One region of the Rhizobium sp. BK377 genome, then DNA from elsewhere that is predicted to be linked to it. Evidence: riboswitches for the same ligand, from Rfam matches in the RefSeq annotation. Region 1 holds a riboswitch; the other holds the start of a gene.
The links. Region 1 has a riboswitch for thiamine pyrophosphate ahead of FHT92_RS20175 (YkoF family thiamine/hydroxymethylpyrimidine-binding protein). Riboswitches for the same ligand answer to the same signal wherever they lie in the genome.

Region 1 (3,403 bases):
CGGCATGCCGTCAAAAAGGATGTCGCCTCTATCGGCCTGCAGCGCCTGTGTCAGCAGCCGCAGGATCGTCGACTTGCCGGAGCCGGAGGGGCCGACGATCGAGACGAATTCACCTCTGGCGATATGAAGAGAAATGTCCTTCAGCACTTCCATGCCATCGAAGGACTTCGAGACGTTCTTCAGCTCAAGCATTCCTCTCATGGGCGTTTCTCCGCAGCAGATTGCCAGGGCATGACGAAACGCTGCACCGCCAGCGTGAGACCGAAGAGGCAAAGGGTCAGGAGGGCGCTAACAATGACGGCGGCAAGCACGAGATCCGGCCGGAAATTGTTCTTGGCATTGAGGATATAGATACCGAGGCCACGTGCGGCGCCTGCATATTCGGCGAAGATGGCCCCGACCACAGCATAGGTGATCGAAATGCGTAGGCCGGCAAAGAAGAAGGGCATGGCGGAGGGGAGCCTCGCCAGGCAGAAGATGCGCCAGCGGCTCGCTTTCATGGAGCTCATAAGCTCGGCGATATCCCGGTCCGTCGCTTCATAACCCTGCAGCAGGGCGACCAGCAACGGAAAGAAGGTGACGAGGGCGACGAGCAGAAGTTTTGGCAATATCCCGAAACCGAACCAGAGTACGACCAGGGGTGCGATTGCCACTAGCGGCAATGTCTGGCTGACGATGAAGAGCGGCAGCAGGGCGCGGCGCATGAAGGGCACGAAATCCATCAGGACCGACGAGGCGAAGGCGAAGACCAGCGACAAAGCGAAACCGCCGAGCGTCGCGCCAAGCGTCGGCCAGGTATTGTCGAGCAGCGCCTGCCTGTTCAGCCAGCCCTGTGTCAGGATCCGCGAAGGCGAGGGCAGGATGGAGGGCTTGATGCCGGAGAGATCGACATACAGCTCCCAGACAGCCAGGAAGGCAAACACGGCAAGAATTGCGGGCAGGGCCCGCCTCAATGGCGCAAATGTCGAATCCGGTTTCGATAAGGTCATTGCCGTCCGGCGTCTCAGGCTTTGCTCGGGCTGTTCGCGGAGACCGTGATATCCAGTGTCACATGACCTTCGGGATCGCCAAAGCGATAGAAAGCTTCATGGATAGTGGCGAAGATCGCACCGGCATCACCGCGCAGCTTGGTGCAGAAATTCTTAGAGCGGTCGAATGTGCCCGAGCGCTTCAGAAAATCGATGCAGCCGTAGATCTCGTCCATATGAGTGCCCGTTCCCATGACATAGAGAGAGAATTGGGCGGCCGTTGGCTGACCGGTTTCGGTCGTATCCCTGACTGCCGCGATCGCGGCTTCCATCCGCTCGGCGAGCGGCTCTGATCGGCTGGAGGACAGGCCGGCGCCGCAGATTGCATCATCCGGTTCGCCGGGGCAGCCCCGCGAGATCGCAGCGGACAATACGCAATGCTCGCCGCTTGCGGCAGCCGAGACGAAGAGGTCGCGCATGGCGGCAAACAGCACGTCGGGCGGACCGACCATCAGCGTGGAAATATCGTCGGTTTCGATGCGAAGACGATCGCGATAGGGATCGAGAGCTTTGATCGCTTCAAGGATGATGCCGACGAAATTGCCGGACATCGGATATAGAGACACTTGTGCGCCGGAAAACACTTGGACCTCGCTCCGCTGGCATTACCCAGATCAGCTTTGAAGGGTCCGGAGGCATGCGCCTCACATCTCAGCCCCGGCAATTCGGAGCTCCCCCGTGAATTGTGGCGGAAGCTATCACCGGGCCTGCGATATCGCAACCGTAAAATTCCTAGCCGGCTGCACGGTCGGTAAGGGTTCGGACGCACCAGGTGCTGGGAGGAAAACACCCGGACGGAGGTCCTGTCCGGGTGTCCAGCCGGTTCCGTACCTGCCAGAAACGGAATCGGATGTCGTTGTCTCAGGCGGCGATGCCGGCGTAGGGCGTGTCGCTGCGGGCTGCGATCAGCGCTTCAGTCCACCATTGCAACTGGGCCATCATTCGGGAAAGCCGGCGCAACGCATCCTCCGAATCCTGTAGCCAGCCTTCATTGTCGAAACGGCGCCAGGGGGAAGTGAAGCTGACGGCATCGCAGATCGTGACGGCGTGAAGCTCCGCGAAGACGAGGCGGAGCTGTTCGACGGCCCTCAATCCCCCGGAGATGCCGCCATAGCAGACGAAGGCGATGGGCTTTCCGTGCCAGGGTTCAGCGAACAGATCGATGAGGAATTTCAAGGAGGCGGTGAAGCTGTGGTTGTATTCCGGCGTGACGAGGATGAAACCATCGGCTTGATGAAGCCTGTCCGCAAGCCGTGTTGCCTCCGGATGATGCGGTACATGCTCTCGCGGCAGCGAAAATGTCAGCGGGTCGATGATGTCGATCTCGAATTGCGGAAAGCGGGCGAGTTCTCTTTCGAGCCATTTCACCACCCTGTCGCAGGTGCGCCCTTCGCGCGTGCTGCCATAGATGATGGCAAGCCTCATGGGTTTCTGCATGCATTGCTCCTTCTTATGTCGGCTTTACGGCCTCGGGAGCGCAGTCTATAAAACCTCAACTAATATTGAGGTCAATAGGCTATGCAGCAGAAACCGGCATTCTCCTTGAGCAGGCTCCTGACGGTGGGCGAGGTGGCGGAGCGCAGCGGACTTGCGGTTTCTGCGCTGCATTTCTACGAGGCGAAGGGGCTGATCTCCAGCATCCGCACCCGCGGCAACCAGCGCCGCTATGGCCGCGATGTGCTACGGCGCCTCGGCATCATCAAGGTGGCGCAACGCGTCGGCATCCCGCTTGCCGAAATCCAGACCGCTTTCGAAACCCTGCCGCAGAGCCGGACGCCGACAGTCGAGGACTGGCAGAAACTGTCGGCGCTCTGGAAGGATGATCTCGATGCACGCATCAAGCAGCTCAGTCTGCTGCGCGACCATCTGACGAGCTGCATCGGCTGTGGTTGCCTCTCGATCGACGCCTGTCCGCTGCGTAATCCCTTCGACGTGCTCGGCAGGCAAGGCGCCGGCGCGCGGCTTCTCGACCCTGGTGCCTAGACCTTCGGACTTTCTTTTGGCTGATGGCCGCATATGTTAGGCCTGATAGCGCACGCAGCGGGGTCGGCCCCGCAAGGAGGAGAGCTTCGTGTTTCATCCCAAATTGTTCGAAAACCGCAATGTCGTCGTGACGGGTGCTGGCCGCGGTATCGGCCTCGAAGTTGCCCGACAGTTTCTGGATTGCGGTGCGCGCGTGCTTGTCCATACCGGGCGCGATGGGGAGCGCGAACTGCCGGATTTTCTCCTGACCGCCGAATCGGAACGCCGGGCCCTGCTGTTGTCGGCAGATTTCCTGCAGGCGGGCGGAGCTGCAAAGTTTGCAGGAGAGGCACTCGATTTCTTCGACAGGGTGCATGTGTTGATCAACAATGCCGGCACCATGCATGGCCGTT
Region 2 (3,403 bases), on a different contig from region 1:
CGCCGAGACGACAGCAAGCCCATCTGCTCCTGCCGCAAAGACGGAACCGGCGTGTTCGCTCTTCAGACCTCCGATCGCAACCGTTGGAACAGGCGCAGCCTTTACAAGTCTCGCCAACCCATCGAAACCGATCGGCTGCTTATGGTCGGTCTTTGTAGGCGTCGCAAATACCGGCCCGATCCCGGCATAATCGACAATTCCAGCGTCGATTGCCGCAGCCAGCGCCTCAGTCTCAACAGAGAGACCCAGGATCATGTCCGGGCCGATCATCGCACGTGCGGCGGCAGGTACCATATCGTCCTGACCGATATGCAGCCCATCGGCGCTGATTGCAATGGCCGCTTCCACGTCATCGTTGATAACAAGCAGGGCGCCCGTATCCTTCAGGATCTCCTTGAGCGCCAGGCCGGTCTCGATCATCCTTGCCGTTCCGCCACGCTTGTCGCGAAGCTGCACCATTGTTGCACCGCCGGCGACGGCGAGCCGCGCCGTCTCGATCATGCCGATTCCGGCGCAGAGATCGGGGTCGAGAACCAGATAGAGCGAAAGATCGAAGCGTTTCATGCAGCGATGATCCTGATTTTTGCATCGAGCTTTGCTTCATCAAGCGCGGCAAGCTGATCGAGGAAACGCCAGGAGAAAGAGCCGGGGCCATCCGCATTTTTCGCGGCTTCTTCGCCGGCGACCGCAAACGTGGCAAGTGCGGCGACAGCAGCCGCGAAGGGGTCGGCGGGAACGGTGGCGGCGAAGGCGCCCGTCAGGCAGGTCAGAGAGCAGCCGAGCGCAGTCACCTGTGGCATCAGTGCCGATCCGCCCTCGATGCGCAGCGCTTGTGCGCCATCCGTCACGAAATCCACCACACCGGTGACTGCGACGACCGCGCCATGCCGTTCGGAAAGGAGCCGCGCGGAAGCTTCAGCCTGCTCAACCGGGTCACGGCTGTCGACACCTTGGCCACGGCTCTCACCACCGGCAAGCGCGATGATCTCTGAAGCATTGCCGCGGATGATCGTCGGACGGAGCGCCAGCAGATCGGCGACTGCCTTACGGCGGAAGGACGTCGCATAATGGGCGACCGGATCGAGCACCCAAGGTTTGCCGCTCGCGTTTGCAGCCCTTGCCGCCGCATGCATGCCGTCGATCCATTGGGTGGAGAGCGTGCCGATATTGACGGTCAAAGCGCCGGCGATTGCGGCAAACTCGCCCGCTTCCTCGGCGGCGTGGACCATGGCAGGCGATGCACCCGCCGCAAGCACCACATTGGCAGCGATGTTCATGGCCACATAATTGGTGATGCACTGCACGAGCGGCGGCTTGGTGCGCATCGCCGTCAACAAAGCTCCGGGTGTCTTGTTCTCCATAGTACCCCTTTCGGGCGGGGCAGGCGCGGGAACGATCGTGCAACGAAGCAGACTGCGACCCGAGCGACTCCCTCCGCCGGCATTATCCGGTTCAGGTTCGAAGGGTGCTTCTCAGCCAGTTCTTGCGAACGGGCGCCCCTGTCTCTCAACGGCACTCTTTCTTGCAGAGAATGGTGCCGATGTCACCGGCAAAATGACGATTTTGAGACTGAGGTTTTGCAAATGCGCACCACGGGCCGCCCGAGCGCCCGTGGTGCAACTTCAAATGCCGGTTTTTCGGATTAGGGTCCGGCTGCTCTACTCGATCAACGCAGCGGCGCCGGAAGCAGGTTTGTCGTAAAGTCCTGATACGAGACCGGACGCAGGAACCTGTAGATGGCGAGCGTTCCGACGGAGGTCGATCTGCCATCGGCCGTTGCCGGGTAGGGGCCGCCGTGCACCATGGCGGGCGATACTTCCACGCCGGTTCCGAAGCCGTTCACGAGCAGGCGTCCGGCAAGCATTTCCAGATTGGGAACGAGGCGCTTTGCGTCCTGTTCGTCTTCGCTCGTAATGTGCAGGGCAACGGTCAGCTGGCCTTCGAGACCGTCGAGGACGCGCTCGAGTTCGGCGAGATCACGGCAGCGCACGATAAGGCCGGCTGCACCGAAGACCTCGTCCTGCAGCTCATGATGTGCAAGGAATGCCGCGGCCGTCGTTTCGAAGAGAGCGGCCGTGCCTTCGAATTCGCTGCCGGGCTTGCCATTGGCGACGAGCCGGACTTCGGGATGCTTTTCCAGCCGAGCAACGCCATTACAGAATGCCTTGGCGATGGAGCCTGTCAGCATCGTCTGGGCTCCGACATCGGGCAGAAGCTCCCGCGCCTTGGCAATGAAAGTGTCCAGGCCTTCGCTATCGATGGCGAGAATGAGGCCGGGATTGGTGCAGAACTGCCCGGCACCGAGGACAAGCGAGCTCACGAATGCCGTTGCGATCTCAGCTGCGCGGGTTTTCAGCGCGTTCGGGAAGAAGATGACCGGGTTGATGCTGCTCATCTCGGCATAGACCGGGATCGGTTGCTTGCGCTCGGAAGAGATCTTCATCAGCGCGGTTCCGCCGCGGCGCGAACCGGTGAAGCCGACGGCGCGGATTCTCGCATCGGCCACCAGCTTCTGTCCGACCTCGAAGCCGGTATCGAAGAGAAGCGCAAACGTGCCGGCATGCAGGCCAGCCTTGGCAACCGCGCGCTGTACGGCGCGGCCGACCAGTTCCGACGTGCCCGGATGAGCGGAATGCGCCTTGACGACGACAGGGCATCCTGCCGCGAGAGCAGACGCCGTATCACCGCCGGCGACCGAGAAGGCGAGCGGAAAGTTCGATGCGCCGAAAACCGCGACCGGGCCGAGGGGAACGTTGCGCAGGCGAAGATCGGGCTTCGGAACCGGCTTGCGGGAAGGATCGGCGCCATCGAAACGAAGCTCCTGGAACCGGCCTTCGCGAACCTCTTTCGCAAATAGCCGTAGCTGTCCTGTCGTGCGAGCGCGTTCGCCCTCGAGGCGCCCGCGGGGAAGTCCGGTTTCCGCCATTGCCCGCACGATCAGCTCGTCGCCGATAGCCTCGATCTCGCTGGCAATGGTTTCAAGAAAGGCAGCCCGTGTTTCCAGATCGGTTTCCCGATAGGAGGCGAAGGCCTCCCATGCAAGCCTCGTCGCCTCTTCGACGTCTTCGGCGGAGGCGCCACCGAAAGAGACGGGCAGCGCCATCCCCGTGGCTGCTTCGACACCGTAGAGCTCGCCACGCGTGCCGCGCTTTTCCGATCCCGCGACGAGCAGGCTTCCATTGATAGTCATGACGGATTTCCTTTCAAACAGACTCGAGTGACGTATATAGGCGTTCGTCTTCTCAATTTCACGACATCTTTCCCGATATCGCATCGAATACGGACACCTCCGACGGAGACCCGGTGGCGCCGCCGAACAGGTCAGCCGATAGCGGCCGTAAAAGCATTGCATGCCGAAATGCCGCCCCTTTTTTACGCTCATTCTCGTGCAGGATTGAACGCC

Region 2: another riboswitch for thiamine pyrophosphate. It lies ahead of thiM (hydroxyethylthiazole kinase); the one in region 1 lies ahead of FHT92_RS20175 (YkoF family thiamine/hydroxymethylpyrimidine-binding protein).

Annotation. Positions count from the first base shown of each region.
Region 1 is NZ_JACIAC010000005.1:112,409-115,811, reverse strand. It holds gene FHT92_RS20185 (ABC transporter ATP-binding protein) at 1-192, opposite strand, end outside; gene FHT92_RS20180 (ABC transporter permease) at 198-989, opposite strand; gene FHT92_RS20175 (YkoF family thiamine/hydroxymethylpyrimidine-binding protein) at 1,004-1,612, opposite strand; TPP riboswitch at 1,602-1,716, opposite strand; gene FHT92_RS20170 (NADPH-dependent FMN reductase) at 1,890-2,465, opposite strand; gene soxR (redox-sensitive transcriptional activator SoxR) at 2,547-3,011, shown strand; gene FHT92_RS20160 (SDR family NAD(P)-dependent oxidoreductase) at 3,100-3,403, shown strand, end outside.
Region 2 is NZ_JACIAC010000003.1:307,250-310,652, reverse strand. It holds gene thiE (thiamine phosphate synthase) at 1-564, opposite strand, end outside; gene thiM (hydroxyethylthiazole kinase) at 561-1,361, opposite strand; TPP riboswitch at 1,413-1,511, opposite strand; gene FHT92_RS16045 (aldehyde dehydrogenase (NADP(+))) at 1,667-3,190, opposite strand.